Regions from separate parts of the Paraburkholderia sp. MM5384-R2 genome, predicted to be linked through region 2. Evidence: riboswitches for the same ligand, from Rfam matches in the RefSeq annotation. Region 2 holds a riboswitch; the other holds the start of a gene.
The links. Region 2 has a riboswitch for thiamine pyrophosphate ahead of thiC (phosphomethylpyrimidine synthase ThiC). Riboswitches for the same ligand answer to the same signal wherever they lie in the genome.
Positions count from the first base shown of each region.

Region 1: linked by a shared signal. The riboswitch ahead of HDG37_RS25420 (FAD-dependent oxidoreductase) and the one ahead of thiC (phosphomethylpyrimidine synthase ThiC) in region 2 are both predicted to bind thiamine pyrophosphate.

Region 1 covers NZ_JACHDI010000018.1:58,260-72,464, forward strand. The annotation lists partial or broken gene HDG37_RS25410 (SDR family NAD(P)-dependent oxidoreductase) at 1-485, opposite strand, end outside; gene HDG37_RS25415 (ABC transporter ATP-binding protein/permease) at 482-2,233, opposite strand; TPP riboswitch at 2,665-2,788, shown strand; gene HDG37_RS25420 (FAD-dependent oxidoreductase) at 3,009-4,145, shown strand; gene thiS (sulfur carrier protein ThiS) at 4,205-4,402, shown strand; gene HDG37_RS25430 (thiazole synthase) at 4,510-5,325, shown strand; gene thiE (thiamine phosphate synthase) at 5,322-6,425, shown strand; gene HDG37_RS25440 (ABC transporter ATP-binding protein) at 6,517-7,341, shown strand; gene mlaE (lipid asymmetry maintenance ABC transporter permease subunit MlaE) at 7,338-8,105, shown strand; gene mlaD (outer membrane lipid asymmetry maintenance protein MlaD) at 8,197-8,727, shown strand; gene HDG37_RS25455 (VacJ family lipoprotein) at 8,747-9,727, shown strand; gene HDG37_RS25460 (phospholipid-binding protein MlaC) at 9,842-10,474, shown strand; gene HDG37_RS25465 (STAS domain-containing protein) at 10,471-10,791, shown strand; gene HDG37_RS25470 (ABC transporter ATP-binding protein) at 10,982-11,914, shown strand; gene HDG37_RS25475 (ABC transporter permease) at 11,911-12,675, shown strand; gene HDG37_RS25480 (BolA family protein) at 12,691-12,930, shown strand; gene murA (UDP-N-acetylglucosamine 1-carboxyvinyltransferase) at 13,042-14,205, shown strand, end outside.
Region 2 covers NZ_JACHDI010000006.1:263,523-277,727, reverse strand. The annotation lists gene HDG37_RS13340 (hypothetical protein) at 6-464, opposite strand; gene HDG37_RS13335 (GreA/GreB family elongation factor) at 1,055-1,459, shown strand; TPP riboswitch at 1,602-1,719, shown strand; gene thiC (phosphomethylpyrimidine synthase ThiC) at 1,808-3,739, shown strand; gene HDG37_RS13325 (glycine zipper 2TM domain-containing protein) at 3,886-4,110, shown strand; gene HDG37_RS13320 (hypothetical protein) at 4,344-4,823, shown strand; gene HDG37_RS13315 (L-lactate permease) at 5,119-6,717, shown strand; gene HDG37_RS13310 (DMT family transporter) at 7,009-7,935, shown strand; gene bamC (outer membrane protein assembly factor BamC) at 8,106-9,341, opposite strand; gene HDG37_RS13300 (DUF2844 domain-containing protein) at 9,740-10,204, shown strand; gene HDG37_RS13295 (DUF3443 domain-containing protein) at 10,273-11,541, shown strand; gene HDG37_RS13290 (hypothetical protein) at 11,591-12,034, opposite strand; gene HDG37_RS13285 (cadmium resistance transporter) at 12,241-12,867, shown strand; gene HDG37_RS13280 (hypothetical protein) at 12,967-13,299, opposite strand; gene leuA (2-isopropylmalate synthase) at 13,712-14,205, shown strand, end outside.

The DNA.
Region 1 (14,205 bases), on a different contig from region 2:
TGCGCGACGAACGAACTCAAGGCGACCACGCGAGCGCGCTTCGATGTTTCGAGCGCGGGCATCGCGCGCCGCACGAGCGCGGCGAAGGCGGCCGGCATCGCGGCGAAGGCGGCGCCGAAGGTGTCGGGATCGAGCGCGGCCAGCGTTTGGCGCTGCGCATGGCCGGCGTTCGCGACCAGTTGATCGAGTGCGCCGAAGCTCGCGAGCGTCTGATGGATCACGTGCTCCGCCGCGCCGCGCTCGGCGAGGTCGCCGAACCCGGTCGCGCAGCGTGCGCCGCTTGCCGTGCAGTCGGCGGCAACCTGCACGAGCCGTCGACGGGAGGCGTCGTCTGCGCCGCGCGCGTGCAGCATCAACGACGTATGCGGCGCCGCGAGGCGCCGTGCGAGCGCCGCGCCGATGCCGGAACCGGCGCCGGTGATCAGCACGACGCGTGCGGCGCCGCCGTGCGCTTCGCTGACGTGAGCGCCGCTCGCGTCGCTCACGCCGCTACCGCTTCGGAAGAACGCTCGACGTCGAGCGTTTCGTCATGGAACGCTGCGAGCGATTCGCGATGTGCGACGCTGACGATCGCAGCCTTCGGCAACCGCTCGGTGAACAGCCGATAGAGCCGCGACTCGTTTTCCGCGTCGAGCGCGCTGGTCGCTTCGTCGAGGAACAGGTAGTCCGGCTTGTGCAGCAGCACGCGCGCGGCGGCGAAGCGCTGCTGCTCACCCGGCGACAGCACGCGAGTCCAGTGCGCCGTTTCCTGCAGACGGTCCGCGTATTCCGACAGATGGCAGGTGATGAGCGCGTCGCTGCATTCGTCGTCGCTATAGGTGTCCGCCGCCGACGGATACGCGAGCGCCGCCTTCAGCGTGCCGATCGGCATATAGCTGACCTGCGGGATGAACATCATGCGCGCGTTGACCGGTGCGTCGATCGAGCCGTCGCCGAACGGCCACAGGCCCGCGAGCGCGCGCATCAGCGTGCTCTTGCCGGCGCCCGACGGACCGCGCACGAGCCAGCGCGAGCCCGGCCGGATCGCGATATCGCGGATGCGCGACAGTGGGTTGCCATTGGGCAGCGCGAGCTGGAGGCCGTCGGTGGTAAGCGTGTTGCTGTCGACGAAATGCAGATTGATGCCGCCGTGTTCCGTGGCCGGCGACACCGATTCCTTCAGACGCGGCGAATGCACGACGCGCTTGAATTCGCGCAACCGGTTCACGGTCGCGCGCCATTCGACGAGGCTCGTATAACTGTTGATGAACCACGAGAACGAATCGCTGACCGTGCCGAACGCGCTCGAAATCTGCATCAGCACGCCGAACGTGAACGCGCCCGCGAAGTAGCGCGGCGAGGCGACGACGATCGGGAAAATGATCGCGATCTGGCCGTAGAAGCTCAGCACGAAGGTGAGGCGCTTCGTGTACTTCATCACCTGCCACCAGTTGTCGCGGATGCGGCCGAACAGCGTGCGCGCGTTCGTCTTCTCGGTTTCCATGCCGTTGTAGAACGCGATCTGCTCGGCGTTCTCACGCAGCCGGATCAAGCCGAAACGGAAATCGGCCTCGACTTTCTGCGCCTGATAGTTGATCGACACGAGCGGATGGCCGACCTTCTGCGTGACGAGCGAGCCGCCCACCGCATACAGCGCCGCGGCCCACACCATGTAGCCGGGGATCTGCAGCGGCATGCCGCCGAGCGAGATGCTCAACGCGCCCGCGAGCGACCACAGGATCGTGATGAACGACACGAGCGTGACGACGGTCGACAGCAGATCGAGCGTCAGCGACAGCGTGGTGGTCGCGAACGACTGCAGGTCGTCGCTGATCCGCTGGTCGGGGTTGTCGGCGAGGCGGTCGCGCTCGATGCGGTAGAACGCGCTGTCGTCGAGCCACTCGTTCAGGTAGCGGGTGGTCAGCCACTGGCGCCAGCGGAAGCCGAGCATCTGGCGCAGATAGCGTCCATACACCGCGAGGATGATGAAACCGAATGCGAGTCCGGTAAAGATCATCAGCAGGTGCGGGAAGTCGTGGACGTTCTTCGCCTGCAGCGCGTTGTAGAAGTCCCTGCTCCAGCTATTCAGGCGTACGTTGATCCAGACGACGAGCAGGTTCATCACGATGATCGTGACGAGCAGCCCCCACGCGATGCCTCGTTCCTCGGAAACCCAGTAGGGCTTGATCAGGGTCCACGCGGAGACCTTTTCGTCGGGCGGCAGCGCGGGGCTGGCGGAAGTACGTGGTGTCATGAGCATCCTGATGAAGTGCTGACCCGAAGTGCCATTCCGGCGTACGGGTCCAATCTGGTTGACCCATGTCGGGCGATCCCGCGAACAGCAGGCCCCTCTGCGAGGGCGTGGCTGCCGCGGGTCTGCGATACCTGGCCGGGCATCGCGCCATCACGCTCGATGAACGCGAGTCCGGACGGGCGCCCGATTCTGGCGTGACGCCCTTAAGCGAAAATTAATTTTCGGGGCCGGCATCCGTTGGGGGGCCGCCGCCACGCATGCGGCCACGAGCGCCGCGCGCACCGCGTTTTTGCGGCACCGGTCACGGCATTGTGCCAGAGCGCCGGGCCGCTTCGCACCGGCATCTCGATAGACGGTGCCAGATCAAAATTGGGGTGGCGACCGCGGAGCGCGGGTTTGCGGGCGCCGCGCCTTTTATGGTCTAATGACCTGCGACGAAACAGGGGTGCTTCGCCCACAGGCGGCATGACTTTCATGCCGGGGCGGCGAGGCTGAGAGAGACCCTTTGCACCCGATCCGGGTAATACCGGCGCGGGAAGTTTCCGGAAGCAACCGTCTTCCATTCCCCGCCGGGCGGCGAGCGCAGCTCACATGTGCACGTCGTACCGGCCGGCTTCACCCGCCGGTTTCGTCCTGGGTACGTGCGTTTTTGGCCGTACGGAAAGGACTCGATGACCGCCTATTCTTCAGACATGCATTTTTCCCTTCGTCACGCCGCCTCGGGCGAGCCGTGCCGTTCTGGTTTTGCCCACCGCAGTCGAACGGAGCGCGCGCGATGAACTGTCCCGCCCGACCCGATTTCGCCGTGCTCGGCGGCGGCCTGTGCGGCCGCCTGGTCGCGTGGCGCCTCGCTGGCGACGGGCATCGCGTGGCGCTCTACGAGCGCGGCGATGCCGCCGGTTCGCAGGCTGCCGCGTGGGTCGCCGCCGCGATGCTCGCGCCGCTGGCAGAGGCCGCGAGCGCCGAGCTGCTGATTACGCGGCTTGGCGCGAGTTCGCTCGAAAGCTGGCCGCGCGTGCTTGCCGAACTGCCGGAGCCGGTGTTTTTCCAGCGCAACGGCACGCTCGTCGTCTGGCATCACGCGGATCGCACCGAGGCGCCGCTATTCGAGCGGCGCGTGCGTGCGAACGCGCCGGCCGAGTTGCTCGACGGCGGCTTCGTCGCGTTGGCGGGCGCGCAGCTCGGCGCCGCCGAACCCGCGTTGGCCGGCCGCTTCAGCCAAGGCTGGCTGCTGCCGCGAGAAGGCCAGCTCGACAACCGCCAGGTGCTGTCCGCGCTTGCGGCCGGGCTTGCCGAGCGCGGCGTCGACACGCACTGGAACACGCCGATCGACGACGCGTCGCTGCCCGAGGCCGGCATCACCATCGATTGCCGCGGGCTCGGCGCGAAGCCGGTGCTGCCGACGCTGCGCGGCATCCGCGGCGAAGTTGCGCGCGTGCATGCGCCTCACCTGCAGCTGACGCGCCCGGTGCGGCTACTGCATCCGCGTTACCCGCTGTATATCGCGCCGAAGCAGAACGGCCTCTACGTGATCGGCGCGACCGAGGTGGAGGGCGAGGACATGTCGCCCGTCAGCGTGCGTTCGGCGCTCGAGTTGCTGAGCGCGGCGTTTTCGGTGCACCCGGGCTTCGGCGAGGCGCGCATTCTCGAGCTGAATTCGCAGTGCCGGCCGACCTTGCCCGATCATCGTCCCGCGCTGCTGTGGGACGGCGCGCGCACGCTGCGCGTGAACGGCCTGTACCGGCACGGCTATATGATCGCGCCCGAAGTCGCCGACGAAGCCGTGCGCTTCGCGAGCGCGCTGCTCGACGGCCGCGTCGGTGATGCCGACGCATTCGCCGGCTGGCGGCGCGACTCACGCTGGAGCGAGCTGTTCCAGCAGCATTTCGCGCGCGAGCCGGCCCGAGCGTAGCGGCCGACGTGCCGCGCGCGATGCCGCTTGCGCCATCGATTGAACCGTATTCGAACACCATGGACATTCATATCAATCAGAAGCCGTTGTCGCTGCCCGAGGGCGCGACCGTCGCCGATGCGCTCGCCGCCTTTGGCGCGCGTCCGCCGTTCGCGGTCGCGCTCAACGGCGATTTCGTCGCGCGTGCGCAGCATGCGGCGCGCGCGTTGCAAACGGGCGACCGGCTCGACGTCGTGCAGCCGGTCGCGGGCGGCTGAGCGCGACCGCGCCAGCCTGTCGCTTACCGAACGCAACAACCGTCGCCGAAAACCCATTGCCGCAACGCGGTCGGTTCTAGCCGCGAGGGCAAACCAGGATGATGCAAATGACTTCTCACGAGACCGCCGACGCGCTGACGCTATACGGTCAAACTTTTGCAAGCCGCGTGCTGCTCGGCACATCGCGCTATCCGTCGCTGCAATCGCTGTCCGATTCGATCGACGCCGCGCGCCCCGGCATGGTGACGGTCGCGCTGCGCCGTCAGATGAACGAGGGCCACGCCGAAGCCGGCTTCTTCGATCTGCTCAAGCGCCATGGCGTGCCGCTGCTGCCGAACACGGCGGGTTGCCTGAGCGTCGGTGAAGCGGTGACGACCGCGCACATGGCGCGCGAAATCTTCGAGACCGAGTGGATCAAGCTCGAACTGATCGGCGACGACTACACACTGCAGCCCGACCCGGTCGGCCTGATCGAAGCCGCCGCGCGGCTCGTCAAGGATGGCTTCAAGGTGCTGCCGTACTGCACCGAAGATCTGGTGATCGGCCGCCGTCTGCTCGACGCCGGCTGCGAGGCGCTGATGCCGTGGGGCGCGCCGATCGGCACCGGCAAGGGCGTGATCAATCCATACGGGCTGCGCGTGTTGCGCGAGCGGCTGCCGGACGTGCCGCTGATCGTCGACGCCGGGCTCGGCGTGCCGTCGCATGCGGCCCAGGTGATGGAGTGGGGCTTCGACGGCGTGCTGCTGAACACGGCCGTGTCGCAGGCGACGCACCCCGACGCGATGGCGCGCGCGTTCGCGCTGGGCGTCGAGGCGGGCCGGCAAGCGTATCTCGCGGGCCCGATGGCCGAGCGCGAGAGCGCGCACGCGAGCACGCCGGTGATCGGCATGCCGTTCTGGCATCAGGATGGAGGTGCCGCATGACTCAGTCGTTGACGCTGAAGGACCGCGATCTGTTCTGGCCGACGGCCGACGAACTCATCGAAGCCGCCGAGCGCATCCGCGCACGTCTCGGCGACTGGCCGCCGACGCACGCGCCGTGGCGCATCTGCCTGATCGCACCCGACGAACCGAACGGTGGCGACCTGATCGTGATCGCCGACGCACAGCAGCACGGCGAGCAGATCGCGCGCTGGCTGACGCGGGGTGCGGGCGTGATCGTCGCCGCGGAAAACCGCGCGACGCTGCATCTGGGTGGCGAGAAGTACGGCCTCGAAGGCCATCTGGCGGAAGACTGGATTGCCGCGCTTGCCGCGTTCCTCGACTGCGGTTTCGATCCGCACGACGCGCTGGTGCTCGCGCTCGCGTGGCGCGATGGCGACGAGACCCGCGCCGACGATGCTTTCCCGGCCGACCTCGCTCGCTTTCCGCGCCTTACCGACCTGCCGGCGGCACCCGCCAAGGCGTTCCCGCGCTGCCCGGCAAGGCTCGGCCTGTATCCGGTGTTGCCGACCGCGGACTGGGTCGAACGGGTGGTCGGCTTCGGCGTGAAGACGGTGCAGTTGCGCCGCAAGTCGGCCGAACCCGTCGACGAACTGAAGCGCGAAATCGCGCGCTGCGTGGCGGCCGGCCGCGCGCACGACGCGCAGGTGTTCATCAACGATCACTGGCTGGCGGCGCTCGAGGAGGGCGCATACGGCGTGCACCTCGGCCAGGAAGACGTGCATACCGCGGATCTGTCCGCGCTGGCCGACGCGGGCATCCGCCTGGGCCTGTCCACTCATGGCTTCTACGAGATGCTGAAGGCGCTGCATTTCCGGCCGAGCTACATTGCGTTGGGCGCCGTGTTCCCGACCACGACCAAGGTCATGCCGACCGCGCCGCAGGGCTTGCGCCGCCTCGCACGCTATGTGCGGCTGCTCGACGGCGTGGTGCCGCTCGTCGCGATCGGCGGGATCGATCTGCAGGTGCTGCCGGACGTGCTCGCGACCGGCGTCGGCTGCGCGGCCGTGGTGCGCGCGGTGACGGAAGCGGCCGACCCGGCCGCCGCCGTTTCTGCACTGCAACACACGTTTACGCAATAATCGTCAGGCATAGTCAAGGAACGGGGCACCTCACGGCAGCTTTTGCACGATGGCCCTATAATTCGGCCTTCCCTGTAAAAGGATTGTCAGTTTGGTGCCTTCCTATCCCGAGACCTTACTCGAGCTGCGCGACGTCGACTTCGGTTACGGCGACCGGCTCGTCCTGTCGAATCTGAATCTGCGCTTTCGTCGCGGTCAGGTCGTCGCGGTCATGGGCGGCTCGGGTTGCGGCAAGACCACGGTGCTGCGGCTGATCGGCGGCCTCGTGCGCGCCCAGCGCGGCCAGGTGCTGTTCCATGGCGAGGACATCGGCGAGCAGACGCGTGAAGGCCTTTACGCGCTGCGCCGCAAGATGGGCATGCTGTTCCAGTTCGGCGCGCTGTTCACCGACATGTCAGTGTTCGAAAACGTCGCCTTCTCGCTTCGCGAGCATACCGATCTCCCCGAAGAACTGCTGCGCGACCTCGTGCTGATGAAGCTCAACGCGGTCGGCCTGCGCGGCGCGCGCGACCTGCTGCCGTCCGAGATTTCCGGCGGCATGGCGCGGCGCGTGGCGCTTGCGCGCGCAATCGCGCTCGACCCCGAACTGATGATGTACGACGAGCCGTTCGCCGGTCTCGACCCAATCTCGCTCGGCATCACCGCGAACCTGATCCGCACGCTGAACCGGGCGCTCGGCGCCACGTCGATTCTCGTCACGCACGACGTGCCGGAATCATTCGCGATCGCCGACTACGTGTACTTCCTGTCCAACGGCGGTGTGCTCGCCGAAGGCACGCCCGACGAACTGCGCGCGTCGACCGATCCGACCGTGCGGCAGTTCATCGACGGCGCGCCGGACGGCCCGTTCAGATTCCACTATCCGGCGCAGACGCCGCTCGCGGCGGACTTCGGCATCGGCGGAGGCCAGTCATGATCAGTACGATCGGTCGCTCGGTCATCACCGGGCTCGGCACCGCCGGTTACGCGACGCGCTTCTTCCTGCGGCTCGTGCTCGAATTTTTCCCGCTGCTGCGCCGCCCGCGTCTTGTCACGAAGCAGATCCACTTCGTCGGTAATTATTCGCTCGTGATCATCGCGGTGTCGGGGCTGTTCGTCGGCTTCGTGCTCGGGTTGCAGGGCTATTACACGCTGAACCGTTATGGCTCCGAGCAGGCGCTCGGGTTGCTGGTCGCGCTGTCGCTCGTGCGCGAGCTCGGGCCGGTCGTGACCGCGCTGCTGTTTGCCGGGCGCGCGGGCACGTCGCTGACCGCCGAAATCGGCCTGATGAAGGCGGGCGAGCAGCTTACCGCGATGGAAATGATGGCCGTCGATCCGGTCAAGGTCGTGATCGCGCCGCGCCTGTGGGCCGGCATCGTGTCGATGCCGATCCTCGCCGCGATCTTCAGCGCGGTCGGCGTTCTGGGCGGTTACGTGGTGGGCGTGCTGCTGATCGGCGTCGATGCCGGCGCGTTCTGGTCGCAGATGCAAAGCGGCGTCGACGTGTGGCGCGATGTCGGCGCCGGGGTCGTCAAGAGTGTGGTGTTCGGCCTCGCGGTGACCTTCGTCGCGCTGTATCAGGGCTACGAGGCGAAGCCGACGCCGGAAGGCGTGTCGCGCGCGACGACCCGCACGGTCGTGTACGCGTCGCTCGCGGTGCTCGGGCTCGATTTCCTGCTGACCGCACTAATGTTCAGCTAAGACCGCGCAGCATGCCGGCTGCCGGCGGTGCATGATGCGCCGCGCACGGCGGGAGGTGGCGGCGGCGCGGCGGATTCACTTTGGGATGACGATGAAAAAGAATGTTCTCGACTTTTGGGTCGGCCTGTTCGTGGTGCTGGGTTTCGCGGCGTTGCTGTTTCTTGCGCTGAAGGCCGGCAATATGAGCTCGTTGTCGTTCCAGGCAACCTACCCGGTCAAGCTGAAGTTCGACAACATCGGCGGGCTGAAGCCGCGCGCGCCGGTGAAGAGCGCCGGCGTGACGGTAGGCCGGGTCGCGTCGATCGGCTTCGACAGCAACACCTACCAGGCGCTCGTCACGATCGATATCGACAAGCAATATCAGTTTCCGAGGGACACTTCGGCGAAGATCCTGACCTCGGGTCTGCTCGGCGAGCAGTACATCGGGCTCGAGCCGGGGGGCGACTCGGAAATGCTGAAGGCCGGCGATACGATCTCGATGACGCAATCGGCGATCGTGCTGGAAAACCTGATCGGCCAGTTCCTGTATAGCAAGGCCGCGGATTCCGGCGCGGCGAAGCCCGCCGCATCCGCCCCTGCACCGGCGCCGGGCGCGCCGGCCTCCGGCGCTGCCGGCCAGTAAGGCCAACAAGGAGAATCAGATGCAGACGACACTGCAGACCGCGCGCAGCGGCGCGCGCGTCCTACAGTTCGGCAAGGTCACCGTGGCGGCTGCGCTGCTCGCCGGTTGCACGACCGTGCAGACGCCTACCAAGGGCGACCCGTTCGAAGGGCTGAACCGTACGATCTTCACCGTCAACGACAAGATCGACCAGTACGCGCTGAAGCCGGTTGCGCAGGGCTACGTTCGGGTCACGCCGCAGCCGGTTCGCGACAGCGTGACGAACTTTTTCTCGAACATCGGCGACGTCTATATCGCGGCGAACAACCTGCTGCAGCTGCGCATCACCGACGGCGTGTCCGACATCATGCGGATCGTGATCAACACGTTGTTCGGCGTCGGCGGCCTGTTCGACGTCGCGACGCTCGCGAAGCTCCCGAAGCACGACAACGACCTCGGTCTGACGCTCGGCCACTACGGCGTGCCGGCGGGCCCCTATCTGGTGCTGCCGCTGTTCGGGCCGAGCACGGTGCGCGATGCGGTCGGCTCGCTCGGCAACTACTACGTGAACCCGATCAGCTACGTCGACCCGCCGGGTCTGAGTTGGGCGCTGTATGGCCTGAACATCGTCAACACGCGCGCGAACCTGCTCGGAGCGAGCAACCTGCTGGAAGGCGCGGCGCTCGACAAATACTCGTTCGTGCGTAACGCGTATCTGCAGCGCCGGCAGTATCTGTTGTCGGATAACCGCCGGCGTCCGCAGGAACTGCCGAGCTACGACGAGGAAGCGCCGCTGCCGAAGTACGACGAAGGCGAGACGGGCGCGTCAGGTGCGCCGGCCAAGCCGGCTCCCGCATCCGGCGCGGCCGTGGGCACGCCGCAAGGCGCGTCGGCACCGGAGGCCGCGTCGGGCGCCGAAACACCGCCTCTCGACCTGAAAGGCGGCCCGGAAACGCAAATTCCGGCCGGTCAGTTGGTGCCGCCCACGCGCTTCAACTTCCCGTCCTTAAGATTGCATTGAACGTGCAGCCGTAACAGATCGATACGACTCTCGCAGTTCGCGCATGGATTGCCGTCGAACTCGCGTGATAAGGTCGGTTCAAACTGTTGCATTATTTTTGAGGCAAAGCTCGATATGAAAAAATTCTTCCTGATTCCGTTGTTTGCCGCGTTGTTTTCGTTCATCAGCGCGGGCGCATCGGCGCAAACCGTCGACACCAACGCGCCCGACGCGCTGATCAAGACCGTCACCCAGCAGGTGATGGACGCGATTCGGGGCGACAAGTCGATCCAGCAGGGCGACATCACGCACATCACGGCGCTCGTCAACGAAAAGATCCTGCCGTACACCGATTTCCGCCGCACCACCCAACTCGCGATGGGCCGTAACTGGCGCACCGCGACGCCCGAACAGCAGAACCAGGTGGTCGAGCAGTTCAAGATGCTGCTGATCCGCACGTACGCGGGCGCGCTCGCGCAGGTGCGCGACCAGCAGATCCAGTACAAGCCGTTCCGCATGAACCCGGACGACACCGACACGGTGGTGCGCTCGGTCGTGATGAACAACGGCCAGCCGATCGAACTCGACTACCGCCTGTACAAGACGGCGCAGGGCTGGCGCGTGTATGACATCAACGTGCTCGGCGCGTGGCTGATCCAGGCGTATCAGCAGCAGTTCAACGAGCAGATCCAGCAGAAGGGCGTGGACGGACTGATCCAGTTCCTCACGCAGCGCAATCAGCAACTCGCCGCGGGCAAGCAGTCGTGAGCGACGTGCTGAACCCGGTTGCGAACCGCTTCGACAGCGGCACGACGCTGACCCACGCGAGCGCGAAGGCCGCGCTCGGGGCAGGTCTGCAACGCATCGCGGCGGGTGCGGGCGGCGTCGATTGCGCGCCGCTCACGCAATTCGATTCGTCGGCGCTCGCCGTCCTGCTCGCGTGGGTGCGGGCCGCGGCGGCGCGCGGCGGCAAGTTCGAAATCGTCAATCTGCCGGCTGGGCTCGCCAGTCTCGCGCAGGCCTACGGCGTCGATACGCTTCTCTCTTCTGGCGCCTCCAGCATGGTTGCGTCAGCGCGACATTGACGCTCCTCTAGCGTCGTCTCCCCCTTCCGGCCAGGCCGGGGGTGTCAGTTTTTGCCCTATAATCAAACGTTTTTTTGGGGCGTCGAACTGGCCCCCTAATCGGCCCCGGTTCCCGTTTCTTCCAGCATTTGCGCGTCCCCAAGCTCCATTGGGGCTACTTCAGGCGCCGCGACGCACGCGGCCCATAGTCATGTCAGCCATAGAAATTCGTAACGTCAAGAAGCGCTACAAGGACTTGCAGGCGCTCAAGGGCGTCAGCCTCACGGTCGAAGAAGGCGAGTTCTTCGGACTGCTCGGTCCGAACGGCGCGGGCAAGACGACGCTCATCAGCATACTCGCGGGTCTCGCGCGCGCCGACGAAGGCAGCATCGCGGTGCGCGGTCACGACGTCGTCGACGATTTCCGCAACGCGCGCCGCGCGCTCGGCGTGGTGCCGCAGGAGCTCGTGTTCGATCCGTTCTTCACGGTGCGCGAAACCTTGCGCATCCAGTCCGGCTACTACGGGCTGCGCAACAACGACGCGTGGATCGACGAGATCATGGCCAATCTCGATCTCACCGAAAAGGCCGATGCCAACATGCGCGCGCTGTCGGGCGGCATGAAACGCCGCGTGCTGGTCGCGCAGGCGCTCGTGCACCGCCCGCCGGTGATCGTGCTCGACGAGCCGACCGCGGGTGTCGACGTCGAGTTGCGCCAGACGCTGTGGAAGTTCATCTCGCGCCTGAATCGCGAAGGCCACACGATCGTGCTGACCACGCACTATCTGGAAGAAGCCGAATCGTTGTGCGACCGCATCGCGATGCTGCGCCGTGGCGAGGTCGTCGCGCTCGATCGCACCAGCACACTGCTGCAGCGTTTCGCCGGCATGCAACTGTTCGTGCGCTTCGCGCAGGGCGTGCTGCCCGCCGAACTGCGTCCGCTCGAGGCGGAAAGCGGCGCCGGCAACGGCAATGGCCGCCAGCATCTGCTGCGCCTGACGAGCTACGACGACGTCGAGCGCATCCTCGCGCACTGCCGCGCGGCCGGTTGTACATTCGAAGAAATCGAGGTCCGCAAGGCCGACCTCGAAGACGTATTCGTTCAGGTGATGAACGGTCCAGAAGTGATCGAGGGGCTTGCATGAGCGGGTACAGTGGATTTAGCACGCTGTTTTACAAAGAACTGCTGCGCTTCTGGAAGGTGTCGTTCCAGACCGTGCTCGCGCCGGTCATCACCGCGCTGCTTTACCTGACCATCTTCGGCCACGCGCTGCGCGGCCACGTGCAGGTCTATCCGGGCGTCGAATACACGAGCTTCCTGATTCCGGGCCTCGTGATGATGAGCGTGCTGCAGAACGCGTTCGCGAATAGTTCTTCGTCGCTGATTCAATCGAAGATCACCGGCAACCTCGTGTTCGTGCTGCTGCCGCCGCTGTCGCACCACGAGATGTTCGCGGCCTACGTGCTCGCGGCCGTGGCGCGCGGGCTGTGTGTCGGCTTCGGCGTGTTCATCGTGACGATCTGGTTCGTGCCGCTCGCCTTCACCGCGCCGCTCTACATCATCGTGTTCGCGATGTTCGGCTCGGCGATTCTCGGCACGCTGGGTCTGATCGCCGGCATCTGGGCCGAGAAGTTCGACCAGCTCGCCGCGTTCCAGAACTTTCTGATCATGCCGCTCACGTTCCTGTCGGGCGTGTTCTACTCGACGCATACGCTGCCGCCCGTATGGCGCGAAGTATCGCGGCTCAATCCGTTTTTCTACATGATCGACGGCTTTCGCTATGGTTTTTTCGGCGTGTCGGATATCGACCCGCTGGTGAGCCTCGCGATCGTCGCCGGTTTCTTCGTGGTGCTGGCCGCCGTGGCGATGCGCATGCTCGCTACCGGCTACAAGCTGCGCCACTGACGAGGAGCTTCTCTCATGTTGCCGACTCCCGAACAGGTCAAACAGTACATTGCAGCTGGACTCGCGTGCGAGCATCTCGAAGTCGAAGGCGACGGTCAGCATTTCTTTGCGACGATCGTCTCGCCGAACTTCGAAGGCAAGCGCCTGATCCAGCGTCACCAACTCGTGTATGCGGCGCTCGGCGACCGCATGCGCGAAGAAATCCACGCGCTCAGCATGAAGACGCTGACGCCCGCCGAATGGCAGAACGCGTAATCTGGAAATTTAGTGCGAATTACTCAGGAAGGGCGCGACACCGCTAGCGGCGCGCCGAACACAGACAAAGCAGGTCCGGACGCGAACCGGGCCGATCAGGAACCGACAGGCATGGATAAACTCATCATTGAAGGTGGCTACCCGCTCTCCGGTGAAGTTGTCGTCTCGGGTGCGAAAAACGCGGCATTGCCGATCCTGTGCGCGGGTTTGCTGAGCGCCGATCCGGTGCATCTGGAGAACGTGCCCGATCTCCAGGACGTGCGCACGATGCTCAAGTTGCTCGGCCAGATGGGCGTGCGTATCGAGGCCGGCGAAGGGCGCGTCGCGCTCGACGCGTCGAAGGTCGACAACCTCGTCGCGCCGTACGAAATGGTGAAGACGATGCGCGCGTCGATCCTCGTGCTCGGTCCGCTCGTCGCGCGCTTCGGTCATGCGCGCGTGTCGCTGCCGGGCGGCTGCGCGATCGGCGCGCGTCCGGTCGATCAGCACATCAAGGGTCTGCAGGCGATGGGCGCCGAGATCACGATCGAGCACGGCTTCATCGAAGCGCGCGCGAAGCGTCTGAAGGGCGCGCGCATCGTCACCGACATGATCACCGTGACCGGTACCGAGAACCTGCTGATGGCGGCGGTGCTCGCCGAAGGCGAGACGGTCATCGAGAACGCAGCGCGCGAACCCGAAGTGGTCGACCTCGCGCATCTGCTCGTCGCGATGGGCGCGAAGATCGAAGGCATCGGCACCGACCGTCTGGTGATCCATGGCGTCGACAAGCTGCACGGTGCGAAGCACACGGTGATTCCGGACCGCATCGAAGCGGGCACTTTCCTGTGCGCGGTCGCGGCGGCCGGCGGCGACGTCATGCTGCGCAAGATGCGTCCGCTGCTGCTCGAAGCCGTCACCGAAAAGCTGCGCGAAGCGGGCGTCACGGTCGAGGAAGGCGACGACTGGATGCGCGTGCGCATGGACAAGCGCCCGAGCGCGGTCACGTTCCGTACCTCCGAATACCCGGCGTTTCCGACCGACATGCAGGCGCAGTTCATGGCGCTCAACACGATCGCGGACGGTACGTCGCAAGTCGTGGAGACGATCTTCGAAAACCGTTTCATGCACGTCCAGGAGCTGAACCGTCTCGGCGCGAGCATCACGATCGACGGCAACACCGCGCTCGTAACCGGCGTCGAAAAACTGTCCGGCGCGAAGGTGATGGCCACCGATCTGCGCGCGTCCGCGAGTCTTGTGATCGCCGCGCTGCGCGCCGAGGGCGAGACGCTGATC
Region 2 (14,205 bases):
GCGACTCAGTCGTAACTGACCACCACCGTCACGCGCGTGTCCGTATCGGTGCGCTTCGCGTTCAGCGACAGCACGCCGCCCGCGCGACCGACCGCGTAGTGGCCGTCGCGGGCCGTCGCGACGCGCCCGGTGCCATCGACGAAGCGCGCCGCCACCAGATCGCGCGACTGCGTGCCGCCGTTCACTTCGAGCGCGACATCGGCCCCGCTGACGACGCCCGGCGGCGCGCTGAACGTCACCGTGCGCGAGAAGCGCTGACCCGCCACGCTCGCGCTACCGACGGCGACGCCAGGGGGCGCCGTATCCACGCTGATCTGCATCGGCGGTGCAACGATCATCCCCACGAACCGGATCACGCCGCCCGTCACCGTCGATGCCGCCGGCGCCGCCAGCGGCGCGGCAAGCAATGCCACCCCCGCGACTGTGCGACCGAACGTTCGCCACCGCCTGCTTTCCGCTTTCATGTGCACCTCTTTGTCAATCGGCGCGAGCCGCCTCGCGCCATTCACGCGCCATCCCGCGAATCGCTTCGCTGAGTGCGGCCTTCGCTGCACTTTGTTTAACGGCAATCCTCTGACTGGCTTGAACGCAATGCGGACCACACCGCTTTCTTCTCGCACCGCACAAAAACGGTCAATCGACGGGCGCGACGTCGCAAACGGAGCTGCGTGAGACAGCGTGCTAACATCAAACTTTCGTCTCGCTGCTGCCGCGCGGCCTCACGCTTTGTCGCCCGGCACCTCTCGATCGCTCTTCCCCAACACCTGGTCGTTTTGCCCGTGACTTCTCTGCGTCGTCCGACTTTCCGTGCTCTCGCCCGCTTGCGCCCATGCCGCGCAGGCGAGTGCGCGCGCGCGGACGTCGCGTCGCACGGCCCCGGCGAGACGTCCCGAACGGTCCCGCTTCACGCCGCCCGGCGCCCTCGCTGACGCAGCCCGCCAATACCCAGGGCCGCGTCGCCGGGCACCGGGCTCTCCCATTCGTCCACTCATCCGCCGACCACCCCATGGGTCGTTGCACGCGGCCATCCATGACCGCCTTACCCGGAGTCCTGATGATGAAGAAGATCAAAACCTGCTACCTGACCGAACTCGACGTGACCCGCCTTGAGAAATACGCGGCCACCGACGCCAAGTTGCAGCACATGCTCGACGATGTGCTCGAACGCGCGGTGATCGTCGACTCGCACGACATCCCCGCCGACGTCGTCACGATGAACTCGCAAGCGACGCTGATCGACACGGCGAGCGGCGAACAGATGACGTGGACCGTCGTCTATCCGCCCAACGCCGATTTCGCGCAAGGGCGCCTGAATGTGTTCTCGCCGGCTGGCCTCGCGCTGCTCGGCGCGCGCCGCGGCGAGAGCGTCCGCTTCACGCCACCCAGCGGCGATCAGAAAGTGCTCAAGCTCGACAAAATCCTGTATCAGCCTGAAGCCGCCGACGATTTTTCACTGTAAGCCGGCCGTTCCCTCGCTGTAAGTTGCCTTGTCTGATGCGGTCTCGAATCAAGCATAGGAGATGTCTGGTTTCATCCGGACCAGTTTTTTTGAGTCATTCAGACAGGTTGCCAAACCGCGGGCGGCCGGTGTATCGTGTGCGCTGCTAACGCGGGGGTCCTGCGTAGCGCGGAGCTGGAGGTCCGTGTTGCGTGGGTGAGAAATACCCTTTGAACCTGATCTGGATAATGCCAGCGCAGGGAAGCGTACGGATTTCGCTCCAGCCTCAAGGGCCTCACCTCTCCGCGATTTCCGACTACTTCCATCTCGGTCTCCTGCTTAGCCGCCCCACTTTGTACGGAGACTTACATGAACGCCAATCCGAAGTTTATTTCCGCCGAAGCCCATGTGGACGAGGCCGCCGTCGCGCCGTTGCCGAATTCGCGCAAGGTCTACGTGACCGGCTCGCGCCCCGACATCCGCGTGCCGATGCGCGAAATCTCGCAGGCCGACACGCCCGACAGCTTCGGCGGCGAAAAGAATCCGCCGATCTACGTGTACGACACGTCGGGCCCCTACTCCGACCCGGACGCGGAGATCGACATCCGCGCGGGTCTGCCCGCACTGCGCCAGGCGTGGATCGAGGAGCGCGGCGACACCGAGCCGCTGACCGGTCTGTCGAGCAGCTTCAGCCGCGAGCGCGCCGCCGATCCGGCCACTGTGCAGCTGCGTTTTCCGGGACTGCATCGCACGCCGCGCCGCGCGATCGCCGGCAGGAACGTGACGCAGATGCACTACGCGAAGCAAGGCATCATCACGCCGGAAATGGAATACATCGCGATTCGCGAAAACCAGCGCCGTGCCGAGTACCTCGAGACCCTGAAGACGAGCGGCCCGAACGGCGCGAAGCTCGCCGCGATGATGGGCCGTCAGCACCCCGGCCAGGCGTTCGGCGCGAGCGCGTTCGGTCCGAACGGCCTCACCGAAATCACCGCGGAGTTCGTGCGCGAGGAAATCGCGCGCGGCCGGGCGATCATCCCGAACAACATCAATCACCCGGAAAGCGAGCCGATGATCATCGGCCGCAACTTCCTCGTGAAGGTCAATGCGAACATCGGCAACTCGGCGGTGACATCGTCGATCGGCGAGGAAGTCGACAAGATGACGTGGGCGATCCGCTGGGGCGGCGACACGGTGATGGATCTGTCGACCGGCAAGCACATTCATGAAACACGCGAATGGATCATCCGCAACAGCCCGGTGCCGATCGGCACGGTGCCGATCTATCAGGCGCTCGAAAAGGTCAACGGCAAGGCTGAAGACCTCACCTGGGAAATCTTCCGCGACACGCTGATCGAGCAGGCCGAGCAAGGCGTCGACTACTTCACGATCCACGCAGGCGTGCGTCTGCAATATGTGCCGCTCACGGCGAACCGGATGACCGGCATCGTGTCGCGCGGCGGCTCGATCATGGCGAAGTGGTGTCTCGCGCATCACAAGGAAAGCTTCCTGTACGAGCATTTCGAAGAGATCTGCGAAATCATGAAGGCCTACGACGTGGCCTTCTCGCTCGGCGACGGCCTGCGTCCCGGCTCGATCTACGACGCGAACGACGAAGCGCAACTGGGCGAGCTGAAGACGCTCGGCGAACTCACGCAGATCGCGTGGAAGCACGACGTGCAGGTGATGATCGAAGGTCCGGGCCATGTGCCGATGCAGCTGATCAAGGAGAACATGGACCTGCAGCTCGACTGGTGCGACGAAGCGCCGTTCTACACGCTCGGGCCGCTGACCACCGACATCGCGCCGGGCTACGACCACATCACGTCGGGCATTGGCGCCGCGATGATCGGCTGGTTCGGCACCGCGATGCTGTGCTACGTGACGCCGAAGGAACACCTCGGTCTGCCGAACAAGGACGACGTGAAGACCGGCATCATCACGTACAAGCTCGCCGCGCATGCCGCCGATCTCGCGAAGGGTCATCCGGGTGCGCAGGTGCGCGACAACGCGCTGTCGAAGGCGCGCTTCGAATTCCGCTGGGAAGACCAGTTCAATCTCGGTCTCGACCCGGACAAGGCGCGCGAATTCCACGACGAAACGCTGCCGAAGGATTCGGCCAAGGTCGCACATTTCTGCTCGATGTGCGGCCCGCACTTCTGCTCGATGAAGATCACCCAGGACGTACGCGAGTTCGCCGCGCAACAAGGTGTCACCGACGACGAAGCGCTGAAGAAAGGCATGGAAGTAAAGTCGATCGAGTTCATGAAGCAAGGCGCGGAGATTTATCAACGGCAATGAGCGGGTTGCGCGATTCGCGCTTAACCAGCACTGCAGTATCGAAGCCCGCCGGCATGGCGGGCTTTTCTATTCCACCGCATCGAGCAGGCACGTTGCGTGCTGAGAGAAGGAAACCTCTGTTTCCAACAACGAGCGGAGTCAGCATCATGAAATCGATCCGTCATCTCGGTACTCGTCTTGGTACGGTCGCAGCCGCCCTTTCACTCGTCGCGGGTCTCGCGGCATGCGGCGACATGTCCCCACGCACACGCGATACCGCGATCGGCGCGGGTGTCGGCGGCGCCGCTGGCGCGGCGATCGGTGGCAGCGGCTTGTCGACGCTGGGCGGCGCGGCGGTAGGCGGCGTCATCGGTAACCAGGTCGGCAAGTGAGCGCTGCGTCCGATGACACGTCTAACGATTCATACAGGACAGCAAACGATTTTTTCGGGCCACGATCCGGACTGCCGAGGGCGGCGGATGCGGTGCGCCCTCGTCCCGACAACGCGCGTGGAAATAGGCTGAAATATGCGGTTGCGGTTTTGCCACAGCGCTGCCGCGGCAAGAGCGTAAGCTCCTCATAACGACGTCGCGCAAGGCGGCATCGGTTCATCGAGGAGCGCGCCATGAAGTCCCGCGTCGTCACCCATCTTTGCGTGGTGCGCCTCTCGACGCCACGCGATTCATCCAGTTTTTCCGCGAGATTCGCGCGGCCCGCCACCGCGATTTGCGTGCTCGCCTCGAGTCTCTTTTTTGCAGGCTGCTATTACCCCGCCGGCTACTATCCCGCCGGCTATTACCCGTCGTACTATTCGACCGCGCCCGCGACCACAGCCGACCAAACCGCGCCGGCGACCGATCAGCAGCCGCCGCCTCAAGCCCAGGCGCAAATGCAGGTCGCACCGCAAGACATGCCGCCCGGTTATGCGGTCCCCGCGCCCGTGTATGCGGCGCCGCCGGTTTATCCCGCCTACTATCCGCCGCCGGCTTATCCTTATCCCGCTTATTACGGCTACCCCGCCTACTACGGACCGTCGATTGCGATCGGCATTGGCGGTTATTGGGGCGGCCATTGGGGCGGTCATGGGGGCGGCCACTCGCATTGACCTGTCCTCTTTCGTCGCGGAGCGCGCACGCGCCGGCACTTCAACTGCCGGCGCGCGCGCTACTTCATGAGTCGTTTCTCCGCGCGTATCGCCCTCCGCCGCGCATACCCCGCCCGTACTTTCCCGGCTTGACGCGCCGATCGGGCGCTCTATCCTTGGAAGGTTTCATGCAGCACCCGCTTAAATCGGGCGACGCCGCTTTGTCGAGGCCACTTGCGAGCGTCCGCCGAATCAGAGCGACGCGCCGTCATGCGCAATCCTCCGCGTCGAATTACACAACAACGAAGGAGGCGTGATGTTTCATCAACTACTCACTCCGGTTGGCAATTCGATTTTTCCGTCGTTCATCGTGGCCGCGCTGCCGATCATCGCCGTGCTCGCGCTGCTCGGCTGGGCGCGCAGGCCCGCGTGGCAAGCGTCGCTCGCGGGACTGATCATCGGTTTGATCGTGGCGATTTTCGTCTGGCAGTTTCCGGTCGGGCTCGCGTTCAACTCTGTCGCGGCTGGCGTCGTGTTCGCGATCTGGCCAGTGATGTGGATCGTGTTCACCGCGATCCTGCTGTACAACATCGCGCAGCGCTCGGGACGCTTCGAGGCCTTCCGCCTGTGGATGATCGACAACCTGCCGAACGACCGGCGCACCGTGCTCGTCGTGGTCGGCTTTTCGTTCGGCGCGCTGCTCGAGGGCATTTCGGGTTTCGGCACGCCGGTCGCGATCACGAGCTCGCTGCTGATCATGCTCGGCTTTCCGACGCTCGAGGCGCTAACCTTTACACTGATCTTCAACACCGCGCCGGTCGCGTTCGGCGCGCTCGGCGTGCCGATCACGGTGCTCGGCGCGGTCACGCATCTGCCGTCCGACGTGCTCGGCAAGATGGTCGGGCGGCAATTGCCTTTCTTTGCGGTCCTGCTGCCCTTCTATGTGATCGCCGTGTACGCGGGCTTTCGCAACATGCTGCGGATCTGGCCGGTGCTGCTGGTCTCGGGCCTGAGCTTCGCGCTGACCCAGTTCGTCGTCTCGAACTTCGTGAACTACAGCCTGACCGACGTGCTGTCGTCGCTTGTTTCGCTGATCCTCACCGTTGCGTTCCTGCGCGTCTGGAAGCCCGCCGGCGATCCGAAATTCGCGGTCAACGTCGATCGCATCAGCGAGGTGCGCGGCAAGATCGGCGGCGCACAGGGCTGGTATCCGTGGATCATCGTGTCGGTCGTCGTGATCATCTGGACGATCGCGAGGATCTTCACGATCGGCGACATCAAGGTGTCGTGGCCCGGTCTCGACAAGGCCGTGTTCATCACGCTCTACAACACGCCTTACGGCGCGATCTGGGACTTCCAGCCGCTCGCGACCGGTACCGCGATCCTCGTCGCCGCGCTCATCACGGCGTTCGTCGTACGGCTCCCGCCCGCCGAGTTCGGCAAGGCGATCTCCGATACGTGGGTGCAAACGCGCATCGCGATCCTGACCGTGGCAACGATCGTCGGCCTCGCTTACCTGATGAACTACTCGGGACTCACCTACACGCTCGGTCTCGGCGTTGCGTCGGTCGGGCCGCTGTTTCCGCTCGTGTCGGCGTTCCTCGGCTGGGTGGCGGTGTTCCTGTCGGGCAGCGATACGTCGGGCAATGCGCTGTTCGGCAATCTGCAGGTGGTCGCGGCCAACCAGCTCAATCTGAATCCGGTGCTGATGGCGGCGACCAACTCGTCGGGCGGCGTGATGGGCAAGATGATCTCGCCGCAGAACATCGCGACCGGCGTCGCGACCACCGAGTTGAAGGGCAAGGAAGGCGTCGTGTTCGCCAAGACCTTCAAACATTCGATTCTGCTGACGGTGCTGCTTGGCGTGCTCGTCTGGGCGCAGCAGAACGTCCTTCAATGGATGATTCCGCATTGAGGCCGCGCCAGTAACGGCGCAATGCAATTCACATCTTTTCGGACGGCCGCCCGCGCATCGCGGGCGCCGTTTCCGATCCCATCCCCACTGCCGTTCCGCCGATCGCAATTTTTCTCACATATCGGCGAGAATTGCTCGTTTGGCGCGCGCCCTCGCAGCGCTTACCATCGACCTCATCGGACGCGGCGGTCTCCCGGATCTTGCCGTTTCATCCTGTACTGAAACGATTCGCGCGATCGCACTGTTACGATGAACTGTCGTCCCGACTCAACTGCGCGCGGCGCCATTCCAATGAAAACCAGAAACCTGCTGCAACTGCTGATCCTCGCTGCCCTGTGGGGCGCATCGTTCCTGTTCATCCGCGTCGGCGTGACCGATTTCGGCGTCGCGCCGCTGATGGCGCTGCGCGTCGGCATCGGCGCCCTCTTTCTCGCGATCGTGCTGATCGCGCGACGGCCGCTGCAACAGTCCGTCACCGTGTTGCGCACGCACGCAGTGCCGCTGCTCGTGGTCGGTATCGTCAATTCGGCGGCACCGTTCTGCCTGTTCGCGTATGCCGAGCTGACGCTGTCGGCGGGCGTCACGTCGGTGATCAATGCGTGCGCGCCGCTGTGGGGCGCGCTGGTCGGCTTCCTGTGGCTGCGCGACCGGCTCAGCGCACTGCGCACGCTCGGTCTCGTGGTCGGCTTTCTCGGCGTGCTGATGCTCGTGTGGGATCAGATCGCGGCGCCGGCCGGCTCGGCCGCCTCGCCGCTGAGCGTCGCGCTCGCGGCCGGCGCCGCGCTCGGCGCCACGCTGCTCTACGGCATCGCCGCCAACTACACGAAGCGTCACCTGACTGGCGTCGACGCGCTGACCGTCGCGACCGGCACGATGATCGGCGCGACGATCGTGCTGCTGCCGCTCGCGGTCATCTACTGGCCCGCCGCGCCGGTCTCGCTGCGCGCGTGGGGCGCGGTGATCGCGCTCGGCGTCGCCTGTACCGGCATCGCGTACATGCTTTTCTTCCATCTGATCGCGGTCGCCGGACCGACGCGCGCGATCACCGTGACCTTCGTGATTCCGATCTTCGGCATTCTGTGGGGCGCGTTGTTTCTCGGCGAGACGGTGTCGCCAGGCATGCTCGAAGGGTGCGCGGTGATTCTGGTCGGCACCGCGTTGGCGACCGGCGTGGTCAAGCGCTTGCCGTGGATGGGGACGCGGCGCGCGGATACCTGAGCGCACGCAGTCAATCGGCAACCGCGCCGGGTCGCGGCTTGCCGATCCGGTCACGTTACATTGGCTCACGCGCGCGCCCTTCGCGCGTCAAATGCATAGTCAAAAAAAACCGCCCGGATTTCTCCGGGCGGTTTCGTCGAACCGGCGGCGTCGGCCGCGAGGCTCTCGTATCAGTGCAGCTGGTCGGCCATCAGGCTCATGATCTGCTTGGCCTGCGAGCTTTCGTCGAGTTGCCCCTTGTCGTCGACCACGGCCACGCGGGTCTGGTTCGGCGTCACGGCGCGCACGTTCACGCGATACTGCCTGGCGACCTTCTCCTTCTTGCCGTGGAAGACCTGGCTCCAGAAGCCCTGCTCGGCCGACGACATATCCTTCGGATCGACGTAGCGCACGAAATAGAGGCCGCGGCTCACGTCGCGATCGTCGACCGTGAAATTGCTGCGATCGAGCGCGAGGCCCACGCGCAGCCACGCGCGGTCATACGGCTCGCCGAGCGTGAGTTCGGTCGATGAGAGCTGCGCCGACGTGTTGTTGGCCGAATCCGCATTCGGCATAGGCGGTTGCGCCGCGAGCGCGACGTTCTGCGCGACAACGGCGGCCGTCGCCGAGTTCGCACCCGCCGTCGCCGCGTTCGGCGCGATCTGCGTGCCCGCGGGCGACAGCTCGGCGTTCTGCGTGCCACCCGCGTTGCTACCCGAATCGGCCCGCGCCAGCGAGACCATCAGGCGCTTCAGGTACTCCTGCTCGAGCGCCGGGTCGTTCGGCTTGGGTTGCCACTGGGTCGACTCGTTGTTCGTACCGGTGATCGCCTCACGCATGCCTTTCTGGCTGACGAACACATAGGTGCCGCCCTTCGGCGCCGCTTCGAGACGCGTGCGGAACTTGTTGCGCTCCGAACTCACGTAGCTGTTGCCCATCGCCTTCGACAGCGTGTTGCGGATAAAGCCGTCGTTGATCTGCGCGTGGGTCTCGTTCCAGTCGGTTTCCATCACGCCCTTGTCGCGCTGGTCGACGACGAGCAGGAAGCCCTGCTCCTGCCAGAAGCGGCGGATTTGCGGCCAGGCCTGATCGGGCGTTTTGTTGTCGATCACGAGCCAGCTCTCGGTGCCGTCGCGCTGGATGTGGATGCCCTGGACGGGTGGCACGACCGCGACCGCGTCGCCGGCCGGCGCCTGTGCCTGCACCTGTTTCAGCGTGGACAGCGAGGTTTCGCCGCCCTGCGGCGGCAGCGAACGCTGATCGGCCGTCTCGTCGATCATGTTCGGCGGTATGGCAAGCGATACCTGCTTCGAACGGGAGTCGCTCCTATAGTCGATTTTGGTCGGCGACGAGGTGCCGCAGCCGGCGACCAGCCCGCCTGCCATGAGCATTACTGCAAACCGCTTGGTGAGACGAAAATCAGTCATGTTCGGGGAATCCTTCCGCTACGCCACGGCAAGTTTCCGTGGATCAACCCAACATTTTACCGGTCCCGGCGAGGCCTGTGCAAAAACTGGGGTTTGCCCGCGAATCACCGCATGCCACGGCTACGAAGCGACCACGGGAAAAAAGTCCGCGCCCATCATGCTATTTGCCTTCTTATGAGGTAAATTTAACACTCAATAACACTTTCGGGTTGACCTTGGGAGTATTCCCAAGTCTTTGCCGGAGGCCCGCCGAATAAGGGCTTCCGGTCTGCATGCGGCTTGTTTTTAAACATGGCGCGCGGTCCTGTCCGCCGCGATGTGCAAAGACCAGAAAAAACCAGCGCTAGATTAATCGAGTTATCTCAATAAAAAATCCGGCGCCAAACGAGGAAGGCCTCATGTCCCAGTCCTGTCTCAATCCATCCGCGATCGCCTCGGCGATCGCCGTCGTCGCGTGCTGCGCGAGCTTCGGCGCGCATGCCGAATTGGGCGGCACGATGCCGAGCCAGGCGGTTTCGGGCGCGAGCGCGCCGCGCACGCTGCTCAATGGCGCACTGCGCGAGCGCACGTGGACCGACGCTGGCAATACGACCATCAACGAATACGCGACCAGCACCGGCCTGATCGTCGCCTACGCGTGGCAAGGCCCGACGATGCCGGATCTGCACGCGCTACTCGGCAAATACGGCGACTCGTACAAGACAGGCGCCGCGGCGGCGGCCGGCAGCGGCAATCTGCATTCGTCGCGGATCACGCGCGCCGACGTGATCGTCGAGTCCGGCGGACCGATGCGCGGCTACGTCGGCCGCGCGTGGCTGCCGGCGGCTTTGCCCGCCGGCGTCACCTCCGACGACATCCAGTAACGCGTGCGCCCGCACGCGTCGCTCGCGCCCCCTTCACGCCTGAATTCCATCCGACGGATCGCCACGCCATGAAATCCGCCTTGCGTTTCCATGCCCTGCTTCTGATCGTCTGCGCGGCCCTCGTCGGCTGCGGCGGCGGAGGCGGCAGTTCCTCGTCCGGCTCGTCCGGCTCGGGCTCGACGCCGTCCGCGACCGCGCCGACCTCGTCGACCAGCTCCACGAGCGCGTCGAACACGACGCAGAGCGCGAACGTGCCGCAATCGACCACGCCCAACGTGCAGCTGGTCACGGTCGGCGTATCGCCCGGCAGTACGCGCAACATGCTGACGACGAGCGTCACCGTCTGCCAGGCCGGCACCAGCAACTGCGCGACGATCGACGACATCCAGGTCGACACCGGTTCGAACGGCCTGCGCATCCTCGCATCGGCGCTGCCGACGACCCTGTCGCTGCCGACCATCGCCGCGGGCGGCGGCGTGAGCGCCGAATGCGCGGTGTTCGGCAGCGGTTATGCGTGGGGCTCGATCCGCAACGCGGACGTACGCATGGCCGGCCAACAGGCGTCATCGATTCCGATCCAGGTAATCGCCGACAGTGCGCTGCCCGCCGCACCCACCGACTGCGCGAACTCCGGCGCATCGCTGCTGACGGTGTCGAGCCTGCACTCGAACGGGATCCTCGGCGTGGGCCTGTTCCCGGTCGACTGCGGCAACGGCTGCTCGAACTCCGCATTGCCGCGCTGGTACTACAGCTGCACGACGAGCGGCTGCACCGCAACCGCGCAGCCGCTCGCACAGCAGGTGACCAACCCGGTCAGCAGCTTCCCGCTTGACAACAACGGCGTCGTGATCGACCTGCCGGCCGTCGCCGATGCGGGCGCGGCCAGCGTGTCGGGCTCGTTGATCTTCGGCATCGGCACCCAGTCGAACAACACGCTGACGAGCCCGAACGTCCTGAAGGCGAACGCCGCAACCGGCTACGTGACGACGAACTCGGGCGGTCAGACCTATGCGGTGAGCTATCTCGACAGCGGCTCGAACGGCCTGTTCTTCCACTCGACGCAGTTCCCGTTGTGCGGCTTCTGGTACTGCCCGACTTCGACGCAGTCGGCGAGCGCGTCGATCACCGGCATCGATGGCGTGTCGAGCACGGTGTCATTCGACATAGCCAATTCGAGCACGCTGTTCTCGTCGTCGAACAACGCGTTCGACAATCTCGCCGGCAATTCGAGTCAGGGCTTCGGCTGGGGCTTGCCGTTCTTTTACGGCAAACGCATTTACACGGCGATTGCGGCGCGCAATACGTCGGCCGGCCAGGGGCCGTATTACGCGTTCTGAGGTTGATCGGGTTGGATGCGCAGCGATGGCGCGAGACGCGGACGGGAACTCAGCCCGCCGCGCTGGCGGGTTGCGCGGCCGGCGCGGCCAGCTTTGCCGGCGCGAGCCAGCGGAATACGTCCAGCTCTTCGCCGTGGAACGTGCACTCGGCGGCGGCCGGCGTGCTGACCCTCTTCGGCTCGGCCTGCTTCGCGGCCACGTTGACGTCCGTCGCCGCTTGCGATGCCGATGCCGCGAGCGGCGCGGAGACCGCCACCTCGGACGCGCTTACCCGGTGCTCGATCGTCCCCTCCACCACGACGCGCGAGCCGCGAATCGCGGCCCCGCGATGCGTGACCCGCAGCGTATCCGACGACATCCCCGACGACGCCTCGGCCAGCTTGCTGCGCATCAATTGTTCGCATGCGCCCGAGTTGCGGGTACCGATCGTGCAGGCCGCCAGCAGCGCCGCGGCGCTCGCGACACAGGCGATAGAGAGAAGGCGAATCTTCATCGATGTTCCGTTGTTCCAAGCCTCGGTCATTGTAGCTTACGACCCCGTCGCCCGGCTTCGCGGCCGCCTGCCGCTTGACCTTGACGCGGCGCATCGGCATCGTGTTGACCGGTCGCGCCCTCGACGGCGCAGCCGGCAGTCCGGTTGCCCACATTGCGCGGCGAATTCAAAACGACTCTACCCCCGGTAACGATCCCGGCTTCTTCATGCTCAGCCTCGTCCTGCTCGCGATCGTCGCCTACGCCGCGACCAATATCGACAACCTGTTCGTGCTGCTCGGCTTTCTGACCGAAACGGGCGTGGAGCGGCGCCGCGTGGTCGCGGGACAGTACGCGGGCTCTTTGATCCTCGTCGCCGCGGCGCTCGTGCTAGCGTCCTTGCTCACGCGCCTGCCGGCCGGTTATGTGGGCCTGCTCGGCTTGCTGCCGATCGTCGTGGGCCTGCACAAGGCCTGGCAGCGCTTCGGTCCCGGCCACGCGCGGCGCAACGCCAGCAAAGATAGCGAGGACAGCCGCGCAAGCGCCCCGCCATCCGTTCGCGGCTCATCGAGCTGGACCGTCGCGAGCGTCGCCATCGCCAACGGCTCGGACAACCTCGCCGTCTACGTGCCGCTGTACGCGAGTCGTACGCCCGCCGAGAACGCGCTGGTTTCGCTCGTGTTCGTCGTGATGATCGGGCTCTGGTGCGCGGGCGCGGCATGGCTGGTCGACCACCCGTTGCTCGGCGCGCCGATCCGACGATACGGCTCGGCGCTTCTGCCGCTTATCCTGCTCGCGATAGGCGTATCGGTGATGGTGAACAGCGATACGTTGCGACTTTGGTCCGGCGCGTGATCAACGCGGGGCGTCGACGAAGACTGCGCGGCACGCAACGGCTTCAGCTTGCCGCCTTCAGCGTCGTAGTCTTCGTCTGCCGATCCTGCTTCGCCAGTCTCAATTCGCCGGCTGGGGCGGTTGCACGTATGTACGCACGCCCGCCAGCGGCGCGCCATAGCCGCCCGCGCTCGCGTTGTTCGGCAAGCCGTTGACCAGTTGCGCACGCGGATCGGTCGGATTCAGATTCAGCTCGCCCGCCTGCTGGTTGCCATGCGTCGGATACTCGCTGCCGCGCGCCGCCTGCGGCATCAGACCTGTACCGTTCTGCGGCGCGTTCATGTCGTTCTGCGCGCTGAGCCCCTGCGCGCCGGCCTGCCCGACGAACCCACATGCCAACGCCGCGCACGCGCAGATCCTCGCGAGGCCGGATATCTTCGCTACCCTTTTCATGTTCACCTCCTGCTCTGTGAATTGACGACGCCTCGTGAGCTCACCCCTGAATCGAGTGCCGCGCGAGCGTCCCACGGCACCTTCCCTGCGAGCGGCCGCTCGGCCCCTTCTGCAGTCGAGCAGGCCGCCGCCCACTCCACCTCGGCCCACTCCACCTCGGCCCTTGACGCTTTCTCAATAATATGTTCCCATTGCGCACTATGTACCGCGCCCAGACCACCCTATCGCTACTACTAGCCCGCTCTACCGGGCTAGGTCTGCTGCTGCGCGCGTCCGCTTCTCTCTGATACACCGAAGCATCGCTTGAATCCCCAGTAACTGACCCAGCCCCGGTTTCCGACCGGCGGCCCAGTATCGCGTTTTCGTCGTCCGGTCGACACCCATTCCACGGTTTCTCCCCCGGATGATGAAAATGTTGAAAAACCCTGCTACCAAGTACCGTTCGTTCAAGCCGATCAATTTGACGGATCGCCAGTGGCCGTCGCGCACCATCACGCGCGCGCCGATCTGGATGAGCACCGACCTGCGCGACGGCAACCAGGCGCTGTTCGAGCCGATGAACGCCGAGCGCAAGATGCGCATGTTCAAGACGCTGGTGCAGATCGGCTTCAAGGAAATCGAAGTCGCGTTTCCGTCGGCGTCGCAGACCGATTTCAACTTCGTGCGCGAACTGATCGAGGGCGGCCATATTCCCGACGACGTGACGATCGAAGTGCTCACGCAGGCGCGCGACGATCTGATCGAGCGTACTTTCGAATCGTTGCGCGGCGCCCCGCGCGCGATCGTCCATCTGTACAACGCGACCGCGCCGGAATTCCGCAAGATCGTGTTCGGCCTCGAAAAGAGCGGCGTGATCGAACTCGCGCAGAAGGCCGCGCGCACGATGAAACGCCTCGCCGACGCGCA